DNA from 2 places in the Paracoccus marcusii genome. Region 2 is predicted to be linked to the other one. Evidence: riboswitches for the same ligand, from Rfam matches in the RefSeq annotation. Region 2 holds a riboswitch; the other holds the start of a gene.

Region 1 (3,400 bases), 1.1 Mb from region 2:
CGCGGTCGGCGCATCCAACCATTCGGCCGAGACCTTGGCGTTCTGCAGCAGACGCTGTGCCCGACGATAATCGGCCGACGGCACGATCAGCGCGGACACGCCCTTGGAGCCCGCGCGCCCGGTGCGGCCCGACCGGTGCAGCATCGTGTCGGGGTTGGTCGGCAGGTCCGCGTGGATCACCAGCTCCAGCCCCGGCAGGTCGATGCCACGCGCGGCCACGTCGGTGGCGATGCAGACGCGGGCGCGCCCGTCACGCAGCGCCTGCAGGGCGTGGGTCCGCTCCTGCTGGGACAGCTCGCCCGACAGGGCCACGCATTTGAAGCCCCGGTTCGACATGCGCGCCAGCAGGTGGTTCACGTTGGCCCGCGTCTTGCAGAAGACGATGGCGGTCTGCGCCTCGTGGATGCGCAGCAGGTTGAAGATCGCGGGCTCGCGGTCGCGGGCGGTCACGGTATAGGCGCGATAGGCGATGTCGCCATGCTGGCGCGCCTCGCCCATGGCGGCGATGCGCAGGGCGTCGCGCTGGAAATCGCGGGCCAGCTTCTCGATCGCCGACGGCACCGTGGCCGAGAACATCAGCGTGCGGCGCTCGACCGGGGCGGCGCCCAGGATGAACTCCAGGTCCTCGCGGAAGCCCAGGTCCAGCATCTCGTCGGCCTCGTCCAGGACGGCCGCGCGCAGGTCCGACAGGTCCAGGCTGCCGCGGTCGATATGGTCGCGCAGGCGGCCGGGCGTGCCGACCACGATCTGCGCGCCGCGCTGCAGGGCGCGCTTTTCGTTGCGATAGTCCATACCGCCGACGCAGGTCGCGATCTGCGCGCCGGTCCCGGCATAAAGCCATTCCAGCTCGCGTGCGACCTGCAGCGCCAGTTCGCGCGTGGGCGCGATGGCCAGGGCCAGCGGCAGCTCGCCCGCGATGATGCGGTCGCCGTCCAGAAGGTCCGCGCCCATTGCCAGGCCAAAGGCCACGGTCTTTCCCGACCCGGTCTGGGCCGAGACCAGCACGTCGCGACCCGCGGCCTCGGGCGCCAGCACCGCCGACTGCACGGCAGTCAACGTCTCATAGCCCTTGTCGGCCAACGCCGCCTGAAGCGGCGCGGGGAAATTCAGTTCAGTCATGTGATTCGCCAAAATGCGGGGGCCGTGAGCGACCCGATGAGCGGCACCTATCGTCGCTGCGACCGGCCCACCCTGCACCCGCCGCCCCGGACTAGCAGGGCCAAAGGCGGTTCCCTACGCGGTTTGGATCGCAAAGTCCACGCCCAATCAGGGGGTGTTCGACGCGGCCTCCTGGCGGGCCGCGATCTCGCGCCGCATGGTGCGCCTGACCTCGGCCGACCGCCAGCGCTGGCGGTCGATATCGTCCTCAAGCTCGGGCTTGGGGACCGGCACAGGATGGCCGCGTTCGTCGACCGCGACCATGGTGAAATAGCAGGAATTGGTATGCCTGCGGGTACCGCGGCGGATGTTCTCGGCCTCGACCCGGATGCCGACCTCCATCGAGGTGCGGCCGGTATGGTTCACCCGCGCGCGAAAGGTCACCAGCTCTCCCACGTGGATGGCCTCCTTGAAGGTCACCTGGTCGACGGACAGGGTCACTGCATATTCTCCCGACCAGCGCGACGCGCAGGCATAGGCCACCCGGTCCAGACAGGCCAAAAGCGCGCCTCCATGCACCTTGCCGCTGAAATTCGCCATGTCCGGCGACATCAGCACCGTCATCTCCAGCCCGCGCCTGTCCATCTGTCCCCCGTCCGCTGCCCCGCCATCCTGCGACAATCGCGCGGGCGCGAAAAGCCCCCCTTGCGCCCCGCGTCCGCCGCGCCTAGCCTTGGGGGGCAAACCGTTGGGGTGTCCCGTCACAGGGGCTGAGAGGCGACAGCCAACCCATCGAACCTGATCCGGGTCATACCGGCGGAGGGAACGGTGCAGATATCCGCGCGGCCATCGGCCCGCCCTGTGTCCCCACCCCTTTGCCCGGTCACGACCCGCCACATTACGGGGGACGACGTGACAGCACCCATTGCCCTGACCATCGCCGGGTCCGATTCGGGCGGCGGCGCCGGCATTCAGGCGGATCTGAAGACCTTTTCGGCCCTTGGCTGCTATGGCGCCAGCGTGGTGACCGCGCTGACGGCGCAGAACACCCGCACCGTGGCCTTGGTCGAACCCGCCAGCCCCGCGATGATCGCGGGGCAGATGCGTGCCGTTCTGGACGATCTGGACGTCCGGGCGGTCAAGCTGGGCATGCTGGGCGGGGCCCAGGCCATCGCCACGGTGGCCGGCGGCCTGGACGGCTGCGGCCTGCCCATCGTGCTGGACCCGGTGATGGTGGCGAAATCGGGCGACCGCCTGTTGCCGCCCGATGCCATCGACGCGCTGCGTGCCCTGCTGTCATGCGCAACGCTGCTGACCCCGAACCTGCCCGAGGCCGCCTGCCTGCTGGGTTGTGCCCCGGCCACCACCCCGGCCCAGATGGCCGAACAGGGCGCCGCGCTGCGTGCCATGGGCGCGGGGGCCGTGCTGATGAAGGGTGGGCATGGCGACGGCGCGATCTGCACCGACCTTCTGGTGACCGCGCAGGGGGCGACGCCCTTCAGCGCCCGACGCCTGTCCACCCGCAACACGCATGGCACCGGCTGCACGCTGTCGGCGGCCATCGCCGCAGGCCTGGCACACGCCCTGCCGCTGGAGCAGGCGGTCGGGGTCGCACACCGCTATCTGCAACGCGCGATCGCGGCGGCGGACGATCTGTGCGTGGGGTCGGGGCACGGGCCGGTGCATCATTTCCATGCGGTCTGGTCGCATGGCTGACGTCACCATCATCGGCGCGGGCGTGGCCGGGCTGTTCGCGGCCCATGTGCTGGTGCAGCGCGGGCTGACACCGCGCATCCTGGACCGCAACGGCGCGCCTGGCCCACACGGCTGCTCATGGTGGGCCGGCGGCATGCTGGCCCCGCAATGCGAGGGCGTGACCGCCGACCCCGTGATCACCCGCCTTGGCGCAGAGGCCGCCGATGCTTGGTCAGTCGTTACGCCCGTCACGCGGCGCGGCACGCTGGTCCTGGCGCTGGACCGCGACCGGGCGGAACTGGCGCGCTATGCACGCCGCGCCACGGCGCATCACCCCTGCGACAGCGCCGATCTGGAACCAGACCTGCCACCCCGGCCCGGCCTGATCTTTCCGACCGAGGCGCATCTGGACCCCCGACGTGCCTTGGCGGACCTGGCCGCGTGGCTGGCCGCGCGCGGCATCGGCATCGAATGCGCGACCGCCGAGCCCGGCGACGTCTCAGGCCAGGTGATCGATGCCCGCGGACTGTCGGCCGCCCTGCCCGACCTCCGCGGCGTGCGCGGCGAGATGGTCGTTCTGCACGCGCCCGACATCGCCCTGAAACGG
Region 2 (3,400 bases):
GCCGCCAGCCGCCCGGCGCGGGCGGCCCGCCCAAAGCGTCCAGCCCCGCGCCGAAGCCCACGGGCACCGTGATCCGTGCGGCCAGCGCCGCCGCCGCGATGCAGATCGCGATCTGAACCATCCCCAAGGCCGCCGCCCGGCCCAGGTCGAAATCGAAGCGGAAGGCCTGATAGATGGCCAGTTCCACCGTCGTGGCCCGCGGCCCTCCGCCCAGGGCCAGCGCCACCGTGAACGATGTCAGGCAGACCAGGAACACCGCCAGCCAGACGCCGGGCAGCACGCCGCGCAGCATCGGGCGTTCCAGATGGCGGGCGATGTCGCGGGGCGCGAAATCCAGGGATGCGGCCAGCCGGAAGCGTTCGGCGGGAATCGCCTGCCAGCCCTGCAGGATCAGCCGCACCGACAACGGCAGGTTGAAGAACACATGCGCCAGGATCACCCCCTGCCAGCCATAGATGCCGATGGCGGGCAGGCCCAGGGCCTCCAGCGCGCCGTTCAGCGCGCCGTTGCGCCCGAAAATCGCGATCAGACCCAGGACCGCCACGATCACCGGCAGGATGAAGGGCGCGCCCAGCAGCGTGACCAGCAGCCCGCGCCCCCGGAACCGCCGCCGCGCCAGCGCGCGCGCCACCGGCACGGCCAGCGCGGCCGACAGGGTGGCGGACAGCGCGGCCTGCCAAAGGGTGAACCAGACGGCGCGCAGGTCCCATTCGGTCAGGCCCGACAGCCCGCCCGCGACCCAGGCCACCGCCGCCAGCGTGCCCAGGATCAGCGCTGCCAGCGCGCCCGCGATGGCGTGGCCGATGCTCAGCGGAAAGCCCGCTGCCATTCGTCCAGGGCGGGGGCGCGCAGGGCCTCTGCCTCGTCCTCGGACAGGAACAGGGTCTTGTCGGGGCGGGGCAGGTCGCGCATCACCTGCGGCCAGTCGGCCTGGGGCAGTTTCGCGGGCAGGGACCAGTTGGCCAGCGGGATCGTCGCCTGGAAATTGGGGGTCAGCACCCAGTCCATGAAGGCTTGCGCCAGTTCCGGCTGATCGGTGCCCGCGACCTGGGCCACCAGTTCGGCCATGAAGTAATGCCCCTCGGGGAAGATCGCGGCGCGCTTGGTGTCGTCCTCCTCGGCGGCGATGTGATAGGCGGGCGAGGTGGTGTAGGACAGGACCATGTCCGCCTCTCCGTCGGTGAACAGGCCATAGGATTCGGACCAGCCGCGGGTGACGGTCAGCACCTTGGGGGCGAGCTTTGCCCAGGCCTCGCCCGCCTGATCGCCATAGACCGACTTGACCCACAGCAGCATCGCCAGACCCGACACCGAACTGCGCGGGTCCTGGATGACGATGCTGATGTCCTCGGCCTCCAGCAGCTCGGCAAAGCTGGCGGGCGGGTTCTCCAGCCGGGTCGCGTCATAGACGAAGGCCGTCTCGCCCCAGTTGTAGGGGAGGAAGATGTCGTCCTCCCACGCGATGGGCAGCGACAGGTCGGACGTGTCCTGCCCATGCGGCGCGAACAGACCCGATGCGCGGGCACGCGCGGTCATGTCGGTGTTCAGGCCGAAGACGATGTCGGCTTGGGTGCCCGCCCCCTCCATCAGGATGCGCGGCAGCACGTCGCCGGTCACGAATTGCAGGTCGCAGTCGCAGATCGCCTCGAACCCCTCTTCGATGGCGGGGCCGGGGCCCCATTCGCTGGTGACGCTGTCGCCGGCATAGACGGTCAGGACGCGATCCTGGGCCAAAGCGGGGCCGGCCAGCAGCAAAGCGGGGATCAGGACGGATTTCATCGGCAGCCTCTCTTGTCGGGTGATCGAAAAGAAGGGGGTGCGCACCTTCCCTCCGCCGGTGTGAGCCGGATCAGGTTCTACGGGTCCGCTGTCGCGTCTCAGCCCGCATGGGGCACCCCGAGGTGATCCCGAATGTAGAGGTTTCGCGCGCCCGCGCAAGCGGATAGAAACCGCCCATGACCAAGGACATGTCTGATCAGCCCACGCCGATGATGGCGCAGTATCTTGCGATCCGGGAGGCCAATCCCGGCGCGCTGCTGTTCTATCGCATGGGCGATTTCTATGAGATGTTCTTCGACGACGCGGTCGCCGCCGCCGCCGCGCTGGACATCGCGCTGACGAAACGCGGCACCCATCTGGGCAAGCCGATCCCGATGTGCGGCGTGCCGGTCCACGCGGCCGAGGGCTATCTGCTGACGCTGATCCGCAAGGGTTTCCGCGTGGCCATCGCCGAACAGATGGAGGACCCCGCCGAGGCCAAGAAGCGCGGCTCGAAATCGGTCGTGGCGCGCGACGTGGTGCGGCTGGTGACGCCGGGCACCCTGACCGAGGAATCGCTGTTGGAGGCGCGGCGGCACAACTATCTGGCGGCCTTCGTGGTGGTCCGCGAGGAGGGCGCGGTGGCCTGGGTCGATATCTCGACCGGCGCGTTTTCGGTGATGGATTGCCCCCTGCCGCGTCTGGCCCCCGAACTGGCGCGGCTGGCCCCGCGCGAGGTCCTGGCCTGCGACACCGGGCTGGAAGAGCTGATCGGTGACGCGGGCGCGGTGATGACCGACCTGCATGCCAGCGCCTTCGACAGCAATGCGGGCACGCGGCGGCTCTGCGCGCTCTATGGCGTCGAGACGCTGGACGGCTTCGGCAGCTTCACCCGGGCGGAGCTGGCCGCGATGGGGGCCATCGTCGATTATCTGGACATGACGCAGAAGGGCCGCCTGCCGCTGCTGCGCCCGCCGGTGCGCGAACGCGCGGGCGGCGCGATGCAGATCGACGCCGCGACCCGGCGCAATCTGGAACTGACCCAGGCCCTGTCGGGCGGGCGCGACGGATCGCTGCTGGCGGCCATCGACCGCACGGTGACCGCGCCGGGCGCGCGGCTGCTGGAGCGACGGATCAGCGCACCGTCGCGCGATCTGGGCCTGATCGCGGCGCGCCATGACGCGGTGGCGGCGCTGGCGGGGGATGCGCGGTTGCTTTCGGATCTGCGCGGCGCGCTGGCGCGGGTGCCGGACATGGACCGGGCGCTGTCGCGGCTGGCGCTGGACCGGGGCGGTCCGCGCGATCTGGCCGCGATCCGTGCAGGGCTGACGCAGGGCGCGGCCATCGCGGCGCGGCTGCCCGGTGATGCGCCGCCCGTGCTGCGCGATGCGGCGGGCGATCTGGTCGGGCATGAGACGCTGGTTGACCTGCTGGATGATGCACTTGTGGCAGAGCCGCCTCTGCTGGCGCGGGATGGCGGCTTCGTGGCCGAGGGGCATGACGCCGATCTGGACCAGACCCGGCGCCTGCGCGACGAGGGGCGCGGCGTCATCGCCGGGATGCAGGCCGATTACGCGGCCCTGGCCGGGGTCGGCAGCCTGAAGATCAAGCACAACAACGTCCTGGGCTATTTCATCGAGAC

Evidence for each region. A riboswitch is a leader RNA that binds a small molecule or an ion and turns the genes downstream of it on or off. The one in region 2 is predicted to bind thiamine pyrophosphate.
Region 1: it holds a riboswitch for thiamine pyrophosphate, as region 2 does, so the genes downstream of both, thiD (bifunctional hydroxymethylpyrimidine kinase/phosphomethylpyrimidine kinase) here and PRL19_RS03970 (thiamine ABC transporter substrate-binding protein) in region 2, are expected to answer to the same signal.

The regions. Positions count from the first base shown of each region.
Region 1 is NZ_CP117466.1:2,894,808-2,898,207, forward strand. It holds gene PRL19_RS14315 (DEAD/DEAH box helicase) at 1-1,119, opposite strand, end outside; gene PRL19_RS14320 (acyl-CoA thioesterase) at 1,267-1,743, opposite strand; TPP riboswitch at 1,838-1,940, shown strand; gene thiD (bifunctional hydroxymethylpyrimidine kinase/phosphomethylpyrimidine kinase) at 2,011-2,814, shown strand; gene PRL19_RS14330 (FAD-dependent oxidoreductase) at 2,807-3,400, shown strand, end outside.
Region 2 is NZ_CP117466.1:807,465-810,864, reverse strand. It holds gene PRL19_RS03975 (ABC transporter permease family protein) at 1-829, opposite strand, end outside; gene PRL19_RS03970 (thiamine ABC transporter substrate-binding protein) at 808-1,779, opposite strand; TPP riboswitch at 1,810-1,909, opposite strand; gene mutS (DNA mismatch repair protein MutS) at 1,968-3,400, shown strand, end outside.